Regions from separate parts of the Streptomyces sp. NPDC021020 genome, predicted to be linked through region 1. Evidence: riboswitches for the same ligand, from Rfam matches in the RefSeq annotation. Region 1 holds a riboswitch; the other holds the start of a gene.
The links. A riboswitch is a leader RNA that binds a small molecule or an ion and turns the genes downstream of it on or off. The one in region 1 is predicted to bind glycine.

Region 1 (7,769 bases):
TGGCCGAGTCGGCGGACCGGGAGCGCGTACGGCTCGGCCAGCTGCTCGCCGACTCCTGCCGCGCGCTCGACCCGCGCCGGTCGGTCGACGACCTGATCCCCGAGCTGCTCGCCGACCACCCGGGCGCCGACGGCGTCATCCCGGCCGCCACCCGGCTCACCGAGGAGGTCATCGCCTTCACCCGCGAGCGGCAGCTCGCCCCCTACCTCGACGGCGAGTGCCTGGTGGGGCCCGCGCCGCCCTCGCGCCGCTGGGCGATGGCCATGATGACGTGGGCGGGCCCCGGCGAGCCCGAGACGCCGTCCTGGTACCACGTGACCCCGCCGGAGCCGGACTGGCCAGCGCAGGAGCGCGAGGAGTGGCTGACGGTCTTCAGCCGCACCAGTCTGCCGTCGATCACCGTGCACGAGGTCGCGCCCGGCCACTTCGCGCACGGCCGCGCCCTGCGCCGGGCGGCGGGCCCGGTCCGCCGGGTGCTGCACAGCCTGGCCTTCTGCGAGGGCTGGGCACATTACGTCGAGGAGGTCTGCCTCGACGAGGGTTTCCGGGCGCGCGACCCGCGCTTCGCGATCGGCGTCGCCCTGGAGGCACTGGTCCGGGTGACCCGGCTGACGTGCGCGATCGGGCTGCACACCGGGGCGATGGACGTGGCAGAGGCCACGCATCTGTTCGTGCGCGACGCGCATCTGGCCCCCGCGGGGGCCGCCTCGGAGGCGCGCCGCGGGACCTTCGACGCCGGATACGGGCGGTACACGTGGGGGAAGCTGGAGATCATGCGGGCCCGCGAGCGCGCGGAGCGCTCGCCGGGCTTCTCGGTGCCCGGCTTCCACGCCCAGCTGCTCGCGCTCGGCGCGCCGCCGCTGGGCCTGCTGGACGCCGGAGCGCGGGCGTAGGGGGCCTCGCGGCCCCGGCGCTCAGTAGCGCGGCGGCGGGCCCCAGGCGGGCGGGCTGCTGAAGGCGTCGCGGTCGAAGACGGGCTGGGCGTTGGCGCGCAGCCACATCGCCACCGGGTCGTGCGGGTCGGACATGGCGACCGTCGAGACCGGCAGGCCCTCCGGGACGCCGGGCACGGCCTGCTGCATCATCAGCCGTACGGCCTCCACCGCCTGCGGCGAGGAGTCGTAGACCTCGACGCCGATCGCGAGGTACGCCTCGCCGAGCGCGGGCTGCACCCACGCCTGCCGCAGCGCGCGTACCGCGGGCGTACGCTGCGCCGCCGTGGCCAGCAGCGCGTAGAACTGCGGCATCTGCACCGTCGGCTCGCCGATCCGCAGCGGGCCCGCGGGCAGCAGGTCCAGGCCCGCGGCGATCCGGCGCAGGTCGGGCCAGGGGATGCCGACGCCGCCGCCGGGGGCGTGCGGGTTGAGCCACAGGCCGCAGTGGTCCGGGAAGAGGGCGAGCGCGATGTCCCGGCCCGCGGCGACCTCGTGCTCGCGGTTCCAGCCGCTGGCGGCCAGCTCGCGCGGGGAGGTGCAGCACGGGGCGTAGCGGTGGCCGGAGACCTCCATCGCCGCGTACTGGGCGTCGGGGGTGCCGGGCGCGCCCTGCCACAGCAGCATCCAGACCTGGCCGTCGGCCAGCGACGCGAGCAGGTTCTCGTATGCGTCGTAGCGGCCCGGCGCCACCTGGAGCAGCATCTGCTCCACATGGCCGGCCGCCGCGCCGCCGTGCGCGCCCGCGATCACGTCGGACCGCCCCTTTCCCGTCTGTTCGTCTTACGCCGTCATTACGCCATCAAATCAGGTCGGCTCTGGCCGGTGGAACGCTGACCGACTCAAGCGGCACGGACTAAATGGCTCGTATACGGCTCGTATACGCCCGCACCGGGCATCTGCCGGAGTCAGTCCCGGGCGTAGAAGGGCCGGACGGTCTCCAGCATCCAGTCGGCCACCGGGTCCTGGGCCACGTCGAGCAGGATCAGATGGACCGGCCAGGGCAGCGGCGCGGCGCCCAGCGCCCGGCCGAGCGCGTCCATGGCGGCGGCGCGGTCGCTCTCCTGCCAGCCGTCCAGCTCGACGCCGACGAAGAGCGCGGGGGGCTCCTCCTCGACCGCGGCCATGGCGCGGCGGGCGCTCAGCACCACGGGGGTGACGGCGTACTCGGCGGCGGCGATGGCCAGGAAGTCGACCGGCTCCTCGTCCGGCGCGGGCTCCCACAGCCGCACCCGGGCCCCGCCGGGGACCTGCTCCCCGAACGCCCCGGGCGGCCGGGACCCGCGGCACAGCTCGGCGACCGCGGCGGGCGGCAGCGGCACCCCCACGGCCCCGCCGGGGTTGACGGCGATACCGACCATCGGGGGCAGGCCGCGGGCGAAGTCGCGGACCGGCGCGACCGTGCAGGACATGCCCTCGGCGGCGAGCCGGTACTGCTGCTCCGAGCTGAAGACGGGCACATAGGGCGCGCCGCCCAGCTCCACGGTGGGCAGGTCGAGGTCGGTGGACGCGGCCGATCCGCCGTTGGGCAGCGGCACCCACACGTGGGAGCGGCCGAGTACCTCCAGCAGCCGGGGGGTCGCGGCGGGATTGCCGAGGCTGGCCGCGAGCACCTCCTCCAGCTCGTTCGCCGGCCATATGTACGGTGCCGGATTGTCCATGTCCATCCTCGTCCGCGCTGTGTGCCGCCGTCGGCGGCACCCGTTGCCTGCCCGGAAACCCTATCGGCTGGCCGCCACGCCCGCCCGGGCATGCGATGATGGCGGCGCGTACCGTCGGCGGGAAGGGCGTGACCTGCGCCGACGGCACGAGCAGCACCCACAATTCGCATAGCGGCCGTTTGGAGGCCGCGCGGGAGAGTTCCGCCCCACCGGACGACGGCGGGGGCCGGGCGCCGAAGGAGCAAGTCCTCCCTTGAATCTCTCAGGCACAGATACCGCGCGGACGAGGCAGATCTGAAAAGCGGGCGGGCCGCGTTCACCGGTCCCGCCCCACCCAAGGTGCAAGCCGGGGCCCGCAGGGTCACGGTGAACCTCTCAGGTTCCGATGACAGATGGGGAGGCCGGGGTCAGCCCCGGCCGGCAGTCCACGACCCGTCCGCCGCTTTTGGGAGCACCTTCGATGAGCGCAGCACCGAGCCCTTCCCCCGCCGCACCGCGCCGCACCGCGCTCGACGCGGTCCACCGCGCGCTGGGCGCCACCATGACCGACTTCGCCGGCTGGGACATGCCGCTGCGGTACGGCAGCGAGCGCGAGGAGCACCAGGCGGTGCGCACCGCCGCCGGGCTCTTCGACCTCTCCCACATGGGCGAGATCACCGTGACCGGCCCGCAGGCCGGGCAGGCGCTGGACCACGCCCTGGTGGGCCACCTGTCGGCCCTCGCGGTCGGCCGGGCCCGCTACACGATGGTGTGTGCCCCGGACGGCGGCATCCTGGACGACCTGATCGTCTACCGGCTCGGCGAGGAGCGCTACCTCGTCGTGGCCAACGCCTCCAACGCCCAGACGGTGCTGGACACCCTCGCGCTGCGGGCGGCGGACTTCGACGCGACCGTGGCCGACGACCGGGAGGCGTACGCGCTGCTCGCCGTGCAGGGCCCCGAGGCGCCCGGCATCGTCGGGTCGCTGACCGACGCGGATCTGCCGGGCCTGCGCTACTACGCGGGGCTGCCGGGCACGGTCGCGGAGGTGCCGGCGCTGATCGCGCGCACCGGCTACACCGGCGAGGACGGCTTCGAGCTCTTCGTGGCGCCCGCGGACGCCGAGAAGCTGTGGGCGGCGCTGCTGGCGGCCGGGGCGGAGGCCGGGCTCGTGCCGTGCGGCCTGTCCTGCCGCGACACGCTGCGCCTGGAAGCCGGTATGCCGCTGTACGGGCACGAGCTGACGGCGAACGTGACGCCTTTCGACGCCGGGCTCGGGCGCGTCGTGAAGTTCGACAAGCCGGGCGACTTCGTCGGCCGCGAGGCGCTGCTCGCCGCGGCGGCACGCGCCGCCGAGCAGCCGCCGCGCACGCTCGTCGGGCTGGTCGCCGAGGGCCGCCGGGTGCCGCGCGCGGGCTACACCGTCACCGGCCCGGACGGCGCGGTCGTCGGCGAGGTGACCTCGGGAGCCCCGTCGCCGACGCTCGGGGCGCCCATCGCGATGGCGTACGTCGACGAGTCCGCCGCCGCGCCCGGCACGCCGGACATCGCCGTCGACATCCGGGGCAGCCGGGAGCCGTACCGGGTCGTGGCACTGCCCTTCTACCGCCGCGAGCGCTGAGCCGGCGGGTGACGAGAGTTATCCACAGGCTGCCGCGCCGCCTCCACCAGCAACCCTTCGTATCCGGGAGAATTCCGTCATGAGCATCAATCCTGAGCACCTGCGCTACAGCAAGGAGCACGAGTGGGTCTCGCCCGCCGAGGGCGGGGTGTCCACCGTGGGCATCACCTCGCACGCCGCCGACGCGCTCGGTGACGTCGTCTTCGTCCAGCTGCCCGAGGCGGGGGCGACGGTCACCGCGGGCGAGACCTGCGGTGAACTGGAGTCCACCAAGTCCGTGAGCGAGCTGTACGCCCCGGTGTCCGGCGAGGTCACCGAGGTCAACCAGGACGTGGCCGACGATCCCTCGCTGGTCAACTCCGCGCCCTTCGAGGGCGGCTGGCTGTTCAAGGTGCGGGTCGCCGACGAGGACGCGGAGCTGCTCACCGCTGCCGAGTACGACGACTTCACCGCGGCCTGAGCCGTCGCCCCCACCCCGTACCCGAGGGAAGATCCCATGTCGCTCCTGAACCAGTCACTGCACGATTTCGACCCCGAGGTCGCCGCCGAGGTCGACGCCGAGCTGCGCCGCCAGCAGTCCACCCTGGAAATGATCGCGTCGGAGAATTTCGCGCCCGTCGCGGTCCTCGAAGCCCAGGGCTCGGTGCTGACCAACAAGTACGCCGAGGGCTATCCCGGGCGCCGCTACTACGGCGGCTGCGAGCACGTCGACGTCATCGAGCAGCTGGCGATCGACCGGATCAAGGCGCTCTTCGGCGCCGAGGCCGCGAACGTCCAGCCGCACTCGGGTGCCCAGGCGAACGCCGCCGCGATGTTCGCCCTGCTCAAGCCGGGCGACACGATCCTCGGCCTGGATCTGGCGCACGGCGGGCACCTGACCCACGGCATGAAGATCAACTTCTCCGGCAAGCTCTACAAGGTCGCCGCCTACCACGTCGACGCCGAGACCGGCCGGGTCGACATGGACGAGGTGGAGCGGCTGGCCAAGGAGCACCGGCCGCAGCTGATCATCGCCGGCTGGTCGGCGTATCCGCGGCAGCTGGACTTCGCGGCCTTCCGGCGGATCGCGGACGGGGTCGGCGCGTACCTCATGGTCGACATGGCGCATTTCGCCGGGCTGGTCGCGGCGGGGCTGCACCCCTCGCCCGTCCCGCACGCGCACGTCGTGACGACCACGACGCACAAGACGCTCGGCGGTCCGCGCGGCGGCGTGATCCTGTCCACCGCCGACCTGGCCAAGAAGATCAACTCCGCGGTCTTCCCCGGCCAGCAGGGCGGCCCGCTGGAGCATGTGATCGCCGCCAAGGCGGTGGCCTTCAAGGCCGCGGCGACCGAGGAGTTCCGCGGCCGCCAGGCACGTACGCTGGAGGGTGCGGTCATCCTCGCCGAGCGGCTGGGCCGGGAGGATCTCGCGGCGGTCGGCGTCAAGGTGCTGTCCGGCGGCACGGACGTCCACCTGGTGCTGGTCGACCTGCGCGACTCCGCCCTCGACGGGCAGCAGGCCGAGGACCGGCTGCACGACGTCGGCATCACGGTCAACCGCAACGCGATCCCGAACGACCCGCGCCCGCCGATGGTCACCTCGGGGCTGCGGATCGGCACCCCGGCGCTGGCCACCCGCGGCTTCGACGCCGACGCCTTCCGGGAGGTGGCCGACATCATCGCGGCCGCCCTCCAGCCGGTCTTCGACGCCGACAGCCTGCGGGGCAGGGTGAGCGCGCTCGCCGAGCGCTTCCCGCTCTACCCCGGGCTCGGCGCCTGACCGCCCGCGGCCGCGGGGCCCACCCGCCCCGCGGCCGCGGACCCGTACCACCCGGCAGCAGCCCGCGGACAACGGCGTCCGCGGTGACCAGGGAGCACACGAATGGCCATCTCCGTATTCGACCTCTTCTCCATCGGCATAGGCCCCTCCAGTTCGCACACGGTGGGCCCGATGCGCGCTGCCCGGATGTTCGCGCAGCGGCTGAAGAACGAGGACCTGCTCACCGCGACCGCCGGCGTCCGGGCGGAGCTGTTCGGGTCGCTCGGTGCGACCGGCCACGGGCACGGCACCCCCAAGGCGGTGCTGCTGGGCCTGGCCGGCCACTCCCCGCGCACGGTCGACGTCGAGACCGCCGACGACGAGGTGGCCGCCGTGCACACCACCCGGCGGCTCGCGCTGCTCGGCGCGCACGAAGTGCCCTTCGACCCGGCGGCCGACCTGGTGCTGCACCGCCGCCGCTCGCTGCCCTACCACGCCAACGGCATGACGCTCACCGCCCGCGGGCACAGCGGTGAGGTGCTGCTCGCCAAGACGTACTACAGCGTCGGCGGCGGCTTCGTCGTCGACGAGGACGCGGTCGGCGCCGACCGCATCAAGCTCGACGACACGGTGCTGCGCCACCCCTTCCGCACCGGCGACGAACTGCTGCAGCGCTCCCGCGAGACCGGCCTGTCGATCTCCGCGCTGATGCTGGAGAACGAGAAGGCCTGGCGCACAGAGGCCGAGATCCGCACCGGCCTGCTGGAGATCTGGCACGTCATGCAGAGCTGCGTGGACCGGGGCCTGTCCCGCGAGGGCATACTCCCCGGCGGCCTGAAGGTGCGCCGCCGCGCGGCGGTCTCGGCCCGCCAGCTGCGCGCGGAGGGCGACCCGGCCGCGCACGCCACCGAGTGGCTGACCCTCTACGCGATGGCGGTCAACGAGGAGAACGCCGCGGGCGGCCGCGTCGTCACCGCCCCCACCAACGGCGCCGCCGGCATCATCCCGGCCGTCCTGCACTACTACCAGCGCTTCGTCCCCGGCGCCGACGACGACGGCATCGTCCGCTTCCTCCTCGCGGCGGGCGCCATCGGCATGCTCTTCAAGGAGAACGCCTCGATCTCCGGCGCCGAGGTCGGCTGCCAGGGCGAGGTGGGCTCCGCCTGCTCCATGGCCGCGGGCGGCCTCGCCGAGATCCTCGGCGGCACCCCGGAACAGGTCGAGAACGCCGCGGAGATCGGCATGGAGCACAACCTCGGCCTGACCTGCGACCCGATCGGCGGCCTCGTCCAGATCCCCTGCATCGAGCGCAACGGCATGGCGGCGGTCAAGGCCGTGACGGCGGCGAAGATGGCGATGCGCGGCGACGGCCGCCACCATGTGTCCCTCGACAAGGTCATCCGCACGATGAAGCAGACCGGCGCCGACATGAAAGTCAAATATAAGGAGACCGCCCGCGGCGGCCTCGCCGTCAACGTCATCGAGTGCTGAGCGCACACCGCCGTACATGACGACCGAGCACGAGTCCCGTGGCTGATCCGGCCGCGTCGGACGAGCAGCTGGCCGAGGTCTCCGGACAGACCGTCTCCGCCATCACCGACCAGGTGATGGAGGGCGTGGCCGAATGGCAGGACCGGCCGCTCGAGCGCCATCGTGCAAACGTGCACCGTCCACCTCCTGCACAGCAGTTTCCGCTACGCGGCCCGCCAGGACTGGGACAGGATCGCCAAGGCGCTCGAGCCCGTCTGCACCGCACCGAACGAGGGCGCGGCAGCCGAATGCTTCGGAGAGTTCCAGGGCTGCCGCCCCCGGCACGCAGGCCCAGCACGCCGTCG
Region 2 (7,769 bases), on a different contig from region 1:
GCCGCGGCGAGCGGCAGCAGTTCGTCGCGGATCAGCTCGGCGGCCGGGATCTCGGCGAGGCTGCCGCCGCGGCCGCGCGGCCAGTGCATGACCGCGCGGATGCCGTCCTTGCAGCCCGCGTCGAAGTTGGCGGACGCGGCGCGGAAGGGCAGCCGCTGCCACAGCGGCCGCGGCGCGTCGGCCAGCGCGCGCACCAGCCCGTAGTAGAAGGCGGCGTTGGCCAGCACGTCGGCGACGGTGGGCCCCGCGGGCAGCACCCGATTCTCGACCCGCAGGTGCGGCACACCGTCGACGACCGCGTAGACGGGGCGGTTCCAGCGGTAGATCGTCCCGTTGTGCAGGGTGAGTTCGCGCAGCTGCGGCACTCCCCCGTCGTCCAGGACGCGCAGCGGGTCCTCGTCGTCGCAGAGGGGCAGCAGGGCCGGGAAGTAGCGGACGTTCTCGGCGAAGAGGTCGAGGGGCGAGTCGATCCAGCGCTCGCCGAACCACGTCAGCGGGCGCACGCCCTGGGCGCGCAGCTCCTGCGGGCGGGTGTCGATGGACTGCTGGAAGAGCAGCGGGCGGGTCTCGCGCCACAGCTCGCGGCCGAAGAGGAAGGGCGAGTTGGCGCCGACGGCGACCTGCGGGCCGCACACCGCCTGGGCGGCGTTCCACACCGCGGCGAAGCGGCCTGGTGTGACCTGGAGGTGCATCTGGGTGGAGGTGCAGGCCGCCTCGGGGGCGATGGACTGCGAGGCGTGCTCCAGGTGCTCGACGCCGTCGATGTCGAGGGTGATGTCCTCGCCGCGCATGGCCAGGATGCGGTCGTTGAGGAGGGTGAAGCGGTCGGCCCGCGACAGGTTGGCGGTGACCAGGTCGTCGGCCCTGAGGGTGGGCAGAATTCCCACCATGACGATGCGGGCGCCCACGTCGGCGGCCATCCGGTCGGCATACGACAGGCCGGTGCGCAGTTCCTCGGCGAGCCGGTCGAAGACCGGCCCGGAAAGCCGGTGCGGGGCAATGTTCACCTCAATGTTGAACTGGGCGAGCTCGGTCTGGAAATCGCGGCTCGCGATGCGCTCCAGCACCTCTTCGTTCATCATGCGCGGCAGTCCCGTGGAATCCGCCAGATTCAATTCGATCTCCAGGCCCATGAGATTGCGCGGCCGGTCGAATCGCTTGCCCTCCAGCAGTCGCTCGAGTCCCAGCAGGCACTGCTGGAGCTTGTGCCGGTAGCGTCCGCGGTCGGCCCGTTCGAAGCCGCTGGCGACGACCTTCTCGCCCATCCGCGATCTCTCCCTCCCGTGGCCGCCCCCCGGCCATCCATCGGAGGATGCCCACCCAAATGATCGAATAACGCCGCGCCGGGCGGGCCGCGCACGCTAGGCTTGCACTAGCGGCGAAGCGCGCACATTCCGCTGGCACATTCAGTTGCCGGTGGAGGCGGGCAAGCACGGGAAATGACCGACGGGATCCGGCCGTCCGTGGCGCGCAGAAATATGCAGCGCCCTCCCCGTACGCTGCGGGAATGCCACCGACACGTCCGCCGGAGAAGGCGAATTCTCGCCTTGCGCGTAATACTGGCATCGACTAGATGAAACACGGAGCGAACACACGTCGTATAAACTCCGCGAACAAGGCAATGCATCCGCCGTCGCCGGACGTGCCTGAGCAGGTCTCCCGCAGAGCATCGAACCGCCGTGCCGTCCGCGCCCGCCCTCCCCGCACCACGTGTCTCCCAGTGAGAGGCGACAACCATGCCGCTGCTTGTTCCCCCAGCACCTGCCCCAGCCCTGCTGAGCGTGCTCGCCGCGCTCAGTTCGCCCACCGCGGTCCGGGAAGCCAGGACCCCGGCGCTGCGCACCGCGCAAGGGCCGCTGGCCGCCGAACACCCGCTGCCCGTCCATGTCTTCGAGCCGGCGGCCGTTCCCGGAGCACTGCCGCAGGCGCGGCTGACGGGCTGGCGGTTCCATATCAGGGCAGGTGCCCGGGTCGCCGCTGCGGGCGAGACCGTGCTGACCCCGGACGGCTGGGTGTTCTCGCGGTTCTCGGAGGGGCCGTTCCTGGTGTCGATCGAGCGGGCGCTGGTCCAGGCGGAGGCGCTGCCGGCGACGTACCAGCCGCATCTGCTGTCGGTTCCGGGGCGCTACATGCTCGCGCTGTGGCTGCACCGCGTGCCGCGGGCCGAGGCGGCCACCGCGCAGCCCGACCCGGACGACCTGCTGGTGCCGCTGGCGCCCGCACCGCCGGGTATCGCGGCGTACCGGGTGTACCGGATGACGGAGCTGGCGCCGGTGCTGAGCGTGCGGCTGGCGCCGCCGCCGCTCGCGGGATCGCCGGCCTGACGCCGCGGCGTACGGCAGCAAGGGTGCCCCCGGTCGATGCGGCCAGGGGCACTGTCGTGCGGCCACCACTCCCCTGCCGTTAACGCTGGGTGACGGCAACCGCCCGCCCGGGTGACGCGTCTTCACCGGAGAGCATCGCCTCGGCGAAATCCCTGCGGATTGCCGCCGGGAGGACAACACTGGGAACGGTCTCACGCACACACGGGGGACGCAGATGCACCAGGCAGACCGCACGACCGACCGCACCACTGACCACACGCAGCGAAAGACTCGATCCATGTGCCAGCACCAACCGCAGTGCCCTTCCGCCGACGGCCCCGACCGTGAGGCCGCCCTCACCGTGGCCCACCACCCGGAGCAGGGCTGGAGCCTGCTGTGCAACGGTGTGCTGCTCTTCGAGGACACCGGCGAACTGCTGCCCGACGGGCAGATCATCGCCCCGCACCGCCCGCTCGGCAGCGAGCAGGTCACGACAGCGGCCTGACCGGCGGGATCAGACACCCGCACCAGCGGGCCCGCCGCGCCCGACACCCGGCCGGTTCCCCTGTCGCCAAGGGAACCGGCTTTGCCATGTCCGGCCGCGGGTGCCCCGCCTCAGCTGTCGTACGCGTCCAGCGGCGGGCAGGAGCAGACCAGGTTGCGGTCGCCGTAGGCCCCGTCGATACGGCGCACCGGCGGCCAGTACTTGTCCGCGGCCCGGACGCCCGCCGGGAAGACGGCCTCCTGCCTGCTGTACGGGTGCTCCCAGTCGCCGCCCAGCGCGGCCGCGGTGTGCGGGGCGTTGCGCAGCGGGTTGTCGTCCGCGGGCCACTGGCCGTCCGCGACCTTGTCGACCTCGGCGCGGATCGCGATCATCGCGTCGCAGAAGCGTTCCAGCTCCGCCAGGTCCTCGCTCTCGGTCGGCTCGATCATCAGCGTGCCGGCGACCGGGAAGGACATGGTCGGGGCGTGGAATCCGTAGTCGATCAGCCGCTTGGCGATGTCGTCGACAGTGACCCCGGTCTCCTTGGTCAGCGGCCGCAGGTCGACGATGCACTCGTGCGCGACCAGGCCCGCGGGGCCGGTGTAGAGCACGGGGTAATGCGGCTCCAACCGCTTGGCGACGTAGTTGGCGCTGAGCACCGCCTGCTGCGTCGCCTCGCGCAGCCCGTCGGCGCCCATCAGCCGCACATACGTCCAGGAGATGGGCAGGATGCCGGCCGAGCCCCACGGCGCGGCGCTGATCGGGCCGACGCCGGTGGCGGGGCCGGCGGCCGGCTGGAGCGGGTGGTTGGGCAGGTACGGGGCGAGGTGCGCGCGGACCGCGACGGGGCCGACGCCGGGGCCGCCGCCGCCGTGCGGGATGCAGAAGGTCTTGTGCAGGTTCAGGTGCGACACGTCGGCGCCGAAGCGCCCGGGGCGGGCGAGGCCGACGAGCGCGTTGAGGTTCGCGCCGTCGACGTAGACCTGGCCGCCCGCGTCGTGCACGGCGGCGCAGATGTCGGTGATGTTGTCCTCGAAGACACCGTGCGTGGAGGGGTAGGTGACCATCAGCACGGCCAGCTGCTCGCGGTGCTGCTCGATCTTGGCGCGCAGGTCGGCCACGTCCACGTCACCGTCCTGGCCGGTCCTGACCACGACGACCTTCATGCCGGCCATGACCGCGCTGGCGGCGTTGGTGCCGTGCGCCGAGGACGGGATGAGGCAGACCGTACGGCCGGTGTCGCCGTTGGCGCGGTGGTAGGCGCGTACCGCGAGCAGCCCGGCCAGCTCGCCCTGCGACCCTGCGTTCGGCTGGAGGCTGACCTTGTCGTAGCCGGTGACCTCGGCGAGCTGCTCCTCCAGGCCGCGGATCAGCGCCAGGTAGCCGTCGGCCTGCTCGGCGGGCGCGAAGGGGTGCAGCGCGGCGAACTCCGGCCAGGTGACGGGTTCCATCTCGGTGGTCGCGTTGAGCTTCATCGTGCACGAGCCCAGCGGGATCATGCCGCGGTCCAGCGCGTAGTCGCGGTCGGCCAGCCGCCGCAGGTAGCGCAGCATGCCGGTCTCGCTGCGGTGCAGGTGGAAGACCGGGTGCGTCAGGTACGGCTCGCTGCGGGCCAGCTCGCCGGGCAGCGCCTCCGCGGCGGTGGCGTCCAGCTCCTCGATGTCGGCGGTGCCGCCGAAGACGGCGAGCACGGCGGCCAACTGGGCGCGGGTGGTGGTCTCGTCGCAGGCGATGCCGACCAGGTCGTCGTCGGTCTGCCGCAGGTTGACCCCGGCGGCGCGGGCTGCCGCGACCAGCTCGGCGGCCCGTCCGGGCACGCGCACGGTGAGCGTGTCGAAGTACGCCCCGTGCACGATCTCGACGCCGGCCGCGCGCAGCCCCTCGGCGAGGACGGCCGCGTAGCGGTGCGTGCGGCGGGCGATCCGCTCCAGGCCCTCGGGCCCGTGGTAGACGGCGTACATGCCGGCCATCACGGCGAGCAGCACCTGGGCGGTGCAGATGTTGCTGGTCGCCTTCTCGCGGCGGATGTGCTGCTCGCGGGTCTGGAGGGCGAGGCGGTAGGCGGTGTCGCCGTCGGCGTCGACGGACACGCCGACGAGCCGCCCGGGCAGGTTGCGGGCGTAGGACTCGCGCACCGCCATGTAGCCGGCGTGCGGGCCGCCGAAGCCCATGGGCACGCCGAAGCGCTGGGTGGTGCCGACCGCGATGTCCGCGCCGAGCGCGCCGGGCGAGGCCAGCACGGTCAGCGCCAGCAGGTCGGCGGCGACGGTCACGACCGCGCCGAGGCCGTGCGCCTGCTCGATGACCGGCCGCAGGTCGCGGACGGCGCCGGAGGCCCCCGGGTATTGCAGCAGGACGCCGAAGACCCCCCGCTCGGCCACGTCGGCGGGGATGCCGTCGCTCAGGTCGGCGACGACCACCTCGACACCGGTGGGCTCGGCGCGGGTGCCGATGACGGCGGTGGTCTGCGGGAAGGTGTCGGCGTCGACCAGGAAAACGCCCTCCTTGACCTTCCCGACCCGGCGGGACAGCGCCATCGCCTCGGCCGCCGCGGTGCCCTCGTCGAGCAGCGAGGCGCCGGAGGTGGGCAGCCCGGTGAGGTCGGCGACCATCGTCTGGAAGTTGATCAGCGCCTCCAGCCGGCCCTGCGAGATCTCCGGCTGGTAGGGGGTGTAGGCGGTGTACCAGGCCGGGTTCTCCATGACGTTGCGCAGGATCACCGGCGGGGTGAAGGTGCCGTAGTAGCCCAGGCCGATCATCGGCGCGAGCACCTGGTTGCGGGCGGCCAGCGCGCGCAGCTCGGCCAGCGCCTCGGCCTCGGTGCGGGCGGGCGGCAGCGCGAGGGCCGCGGCGCTCGTGATGGTGTCCGGCACGGCCGCGTCCGTCAGCTCGTCCAGCGAGCTGTAGCCCACCTGGGCGAGCATCTTGGCCTGCGCGGAGCTGTCGGGGCCGATGTGCCGGCGGGCGAAGGGCAGTCCGGCTTCCAGCTCGGCGAGCGGAAGTCGGCGTGCGGTCGGATCAGTCATCTGCGGAGGCCTCCTGGTCTGCGACGACCTTCGGGGGCACCCGGCGCGGGCGCCCGTACGGCCTCCCCCTCTGTCATCAGTACCTGAGAGCTTCGCCTTACCCGCGCGCGGGCAGACTTTCACCTTCGGTGAAGACCCGTCCCCCGAACGGCGCTGCTCGGGGCGGATCCTGCTTTCCAGAGTGACCTCGCCCCTGCGGTACGGGTGCCTGAGAGATTCCGGGGAGGATTTGCTCCTTCGGCGCCCCCGGTCTGCCGCTGTGGCAGGTGCCCGGAGGACTCTCCCGCATGGGGTCTACAGCCTTCGTCCAGCCTACCAGCGGGATCTGCGCGCCCACCGCCCGGAGGTTCGGGTCGACAGCGTCCGCGATGTGGCTTTTGGTGGTATCCAGCAGGTGTCGCTGTTGCTGGGATGTTGCTGGGACGCTGGTTGGAGGACCCGTGCAGACCGATATCGATCCGCGAAGCCTCATCGGCCGCCGCGCTGTCGACCGTGACGGTACGAAGATCGGCACGGTGGACGAGGTGTACCTCGACGACGCGACCGGCAGCCCGGAGTGGGCGGCGGTGCGCACCGGCTTCTTCACCCGCGACGCGTTCATCCCGCTGGAGCCGAGCGAGCTGGTGGGCGAGGCGCTGCGGGTGCCGTACAAGAAGTCGCTGATCAGGGACGCGCCGGATTTCGGTGTGGGACGGCATCTGTCGCCCGAACAGGAGCTCCAGCTCTACCACCACTACGGCATGGACGTCCCCACCGAACCGCCCGGCCCGCCCGGATCCGCCGACGGCCCCGGCTCCCCCGGCGGCACCGGCACCGGCCCCCGCGACTTCGGCGACCTGCCCTCCGGCGACCGCCGCCCGGACGACGCCGGCTGACCCCCGCGGCGCCTCACCCGGCGAGCAGCCCCCGGTCGGGAACGGAAGGCCCCAGCGGCAGCGGCTCGGCGTGCGTGAGAGCCGGATCCTCGACCCCGAACGTGCGCACCCGCCCCGGCGCGGTGTCCGACGGGACCTCGAAGCGTACGGTGACCCGGCCGACGCCGCTGCCCTGCACCCAGCCGCGCCCCTCCACGCCGTGCTCGACGTCCTGACCGGGAAGCCAGCGGCTGCCGGGCGCGGGCTCCGGCGGCGGCGCGGCGGGCAGGTCCTGCTCGGCGGACACGGCCGGCGGCGGCTCGGGCGAGGCGGCGGCGCCCTCCGCCGTATCGCCCGCCCCGGCCTCCAGCGCCTGGTCCTCGGCCGCCTGAGCCGCCTGCGCGAACAGGTCCTCCTGCGTGAAGTCGGCCAGCCCGGACACCCCCACGCCGAGCAGCCGCACCCCGCCGGTGGTGTCGACGGCCTCGACGAGCCGGCGCGCGGTCTCCCGTACGACGGCCGGGTCGTCGGTGGGCGCCCGCAGCGTCTCGGAGCGGGTGAGCGTGGAGAAGTCGTACCGCCGGATCTTCACCACGACCGTCCGCCCGGAGCGGCCCGCGCCGCGCAGCCGCTGCACGCAGCGCTCCGCGAGCCGGTCGATCTCGTACCGCACCCGGGCGCGGTCGGTGAGGTCGGTGTCGAAGGTGTCCTCGACGGAGATCGACTTCACGTCCCGGTCGGCGACCACCGGGCGGTTGTCCAGCCCCGCGGCCATGGCGTGCAGCGAGCTGCCGTGCGCCTTGCCGAGCAGCCGCACCAGTTCGGGCTCCCCGGCCTGCACGATCTCGGCGACGGTGAGGATGCCGGCCCGCCGCAGGTGCTCGGCGGTGGCAGGGCCCACGCCCCACAGGGTGCGCACCGGCAGCGGGTCGAGCAGCGCGCGCTCCGTGCCGGGCTCGACGACGACCAGGCCGTCCGGCTTGGCCTGCTCCGAGGCGATCTTGGCGAGCAGCTTGGACCCGGCCAGCCCCACCGACGCCGTCAGGCCCGTGGCGGCGCGGATGTCGGCCCGCAGCCGCTCGGCGACCTCCCGGGGCCCACC

Region 2: linked by a shared signal. The riboswitch ahead of gcvP (aminomethyl-transferring glycine dehydrogenase) and the one ahead of gcvT (glycine cleavage system aminomethyltransferase GcvT) in region 1 are both predicted to bind glycine.

The regions. Positions count from the first base shown of each region.
Region 1 is NZ_JBIRQQ010000004.1:555,153-562,921, reverse strand. Features, by position in the region: gene ACH4SL_RS14220 (DUF885 family protein) at 1-893, shown strand, start outside; gene ACH4SL_RS14215 (enhanced serine sensitivity protein SseB C-terminal domain-containing protein) at 915-1,637, opposite strand; gene ACH4SL_RS14210 (enhanced serine sensitivity protein SseB) at 1,841-2,593, opposite strand; glycine riboswitch at 2,775-2,881, shown strand; gene gcvT (glycine cleavage system aminomethyltransferase GcvT) at 3,054-4,193, shown strand; gene gcvH (glycine cleavage system protein GcvH) at 4,273-4,653, shown strand; gene glyA (serine hydroxymethyltransferase) at 4,690-5,955, shown strand; gene ACH4SL_RS14190 (L-serine ammonia-lyase) at 6,058-7,425, shown strand.
Region 2 is NZ_JBIRQQ010000011.1:299,783-307,551, forward strand. Features, by position in the region: gene ACH4SL_RS30415 (glutamate--cysteine ligase) at 1-1,265, opposite strand, end outside; gene ACH4SL_RS30420 (hypothetical protein) at 1,737-2,324, shown strand; gene ACH4SL_RS30425 (DUF5999 family protein) at 2,602-2,808, shown strand; gene gcvP (aminomethyl-transferring glycine dehydrogenase) at 2,919-5,813, opposite strand; glycine riboswitch at 6,000-6,109, opposite strand; gene ACH4SL_RS30435 (PRC-barrel domain-containing protein) at 6,254-6,688, shown strand; gene ACH4SL_RS30440 (DNA polymerase IV) at 6,702-7,769, opposite strand, start outside.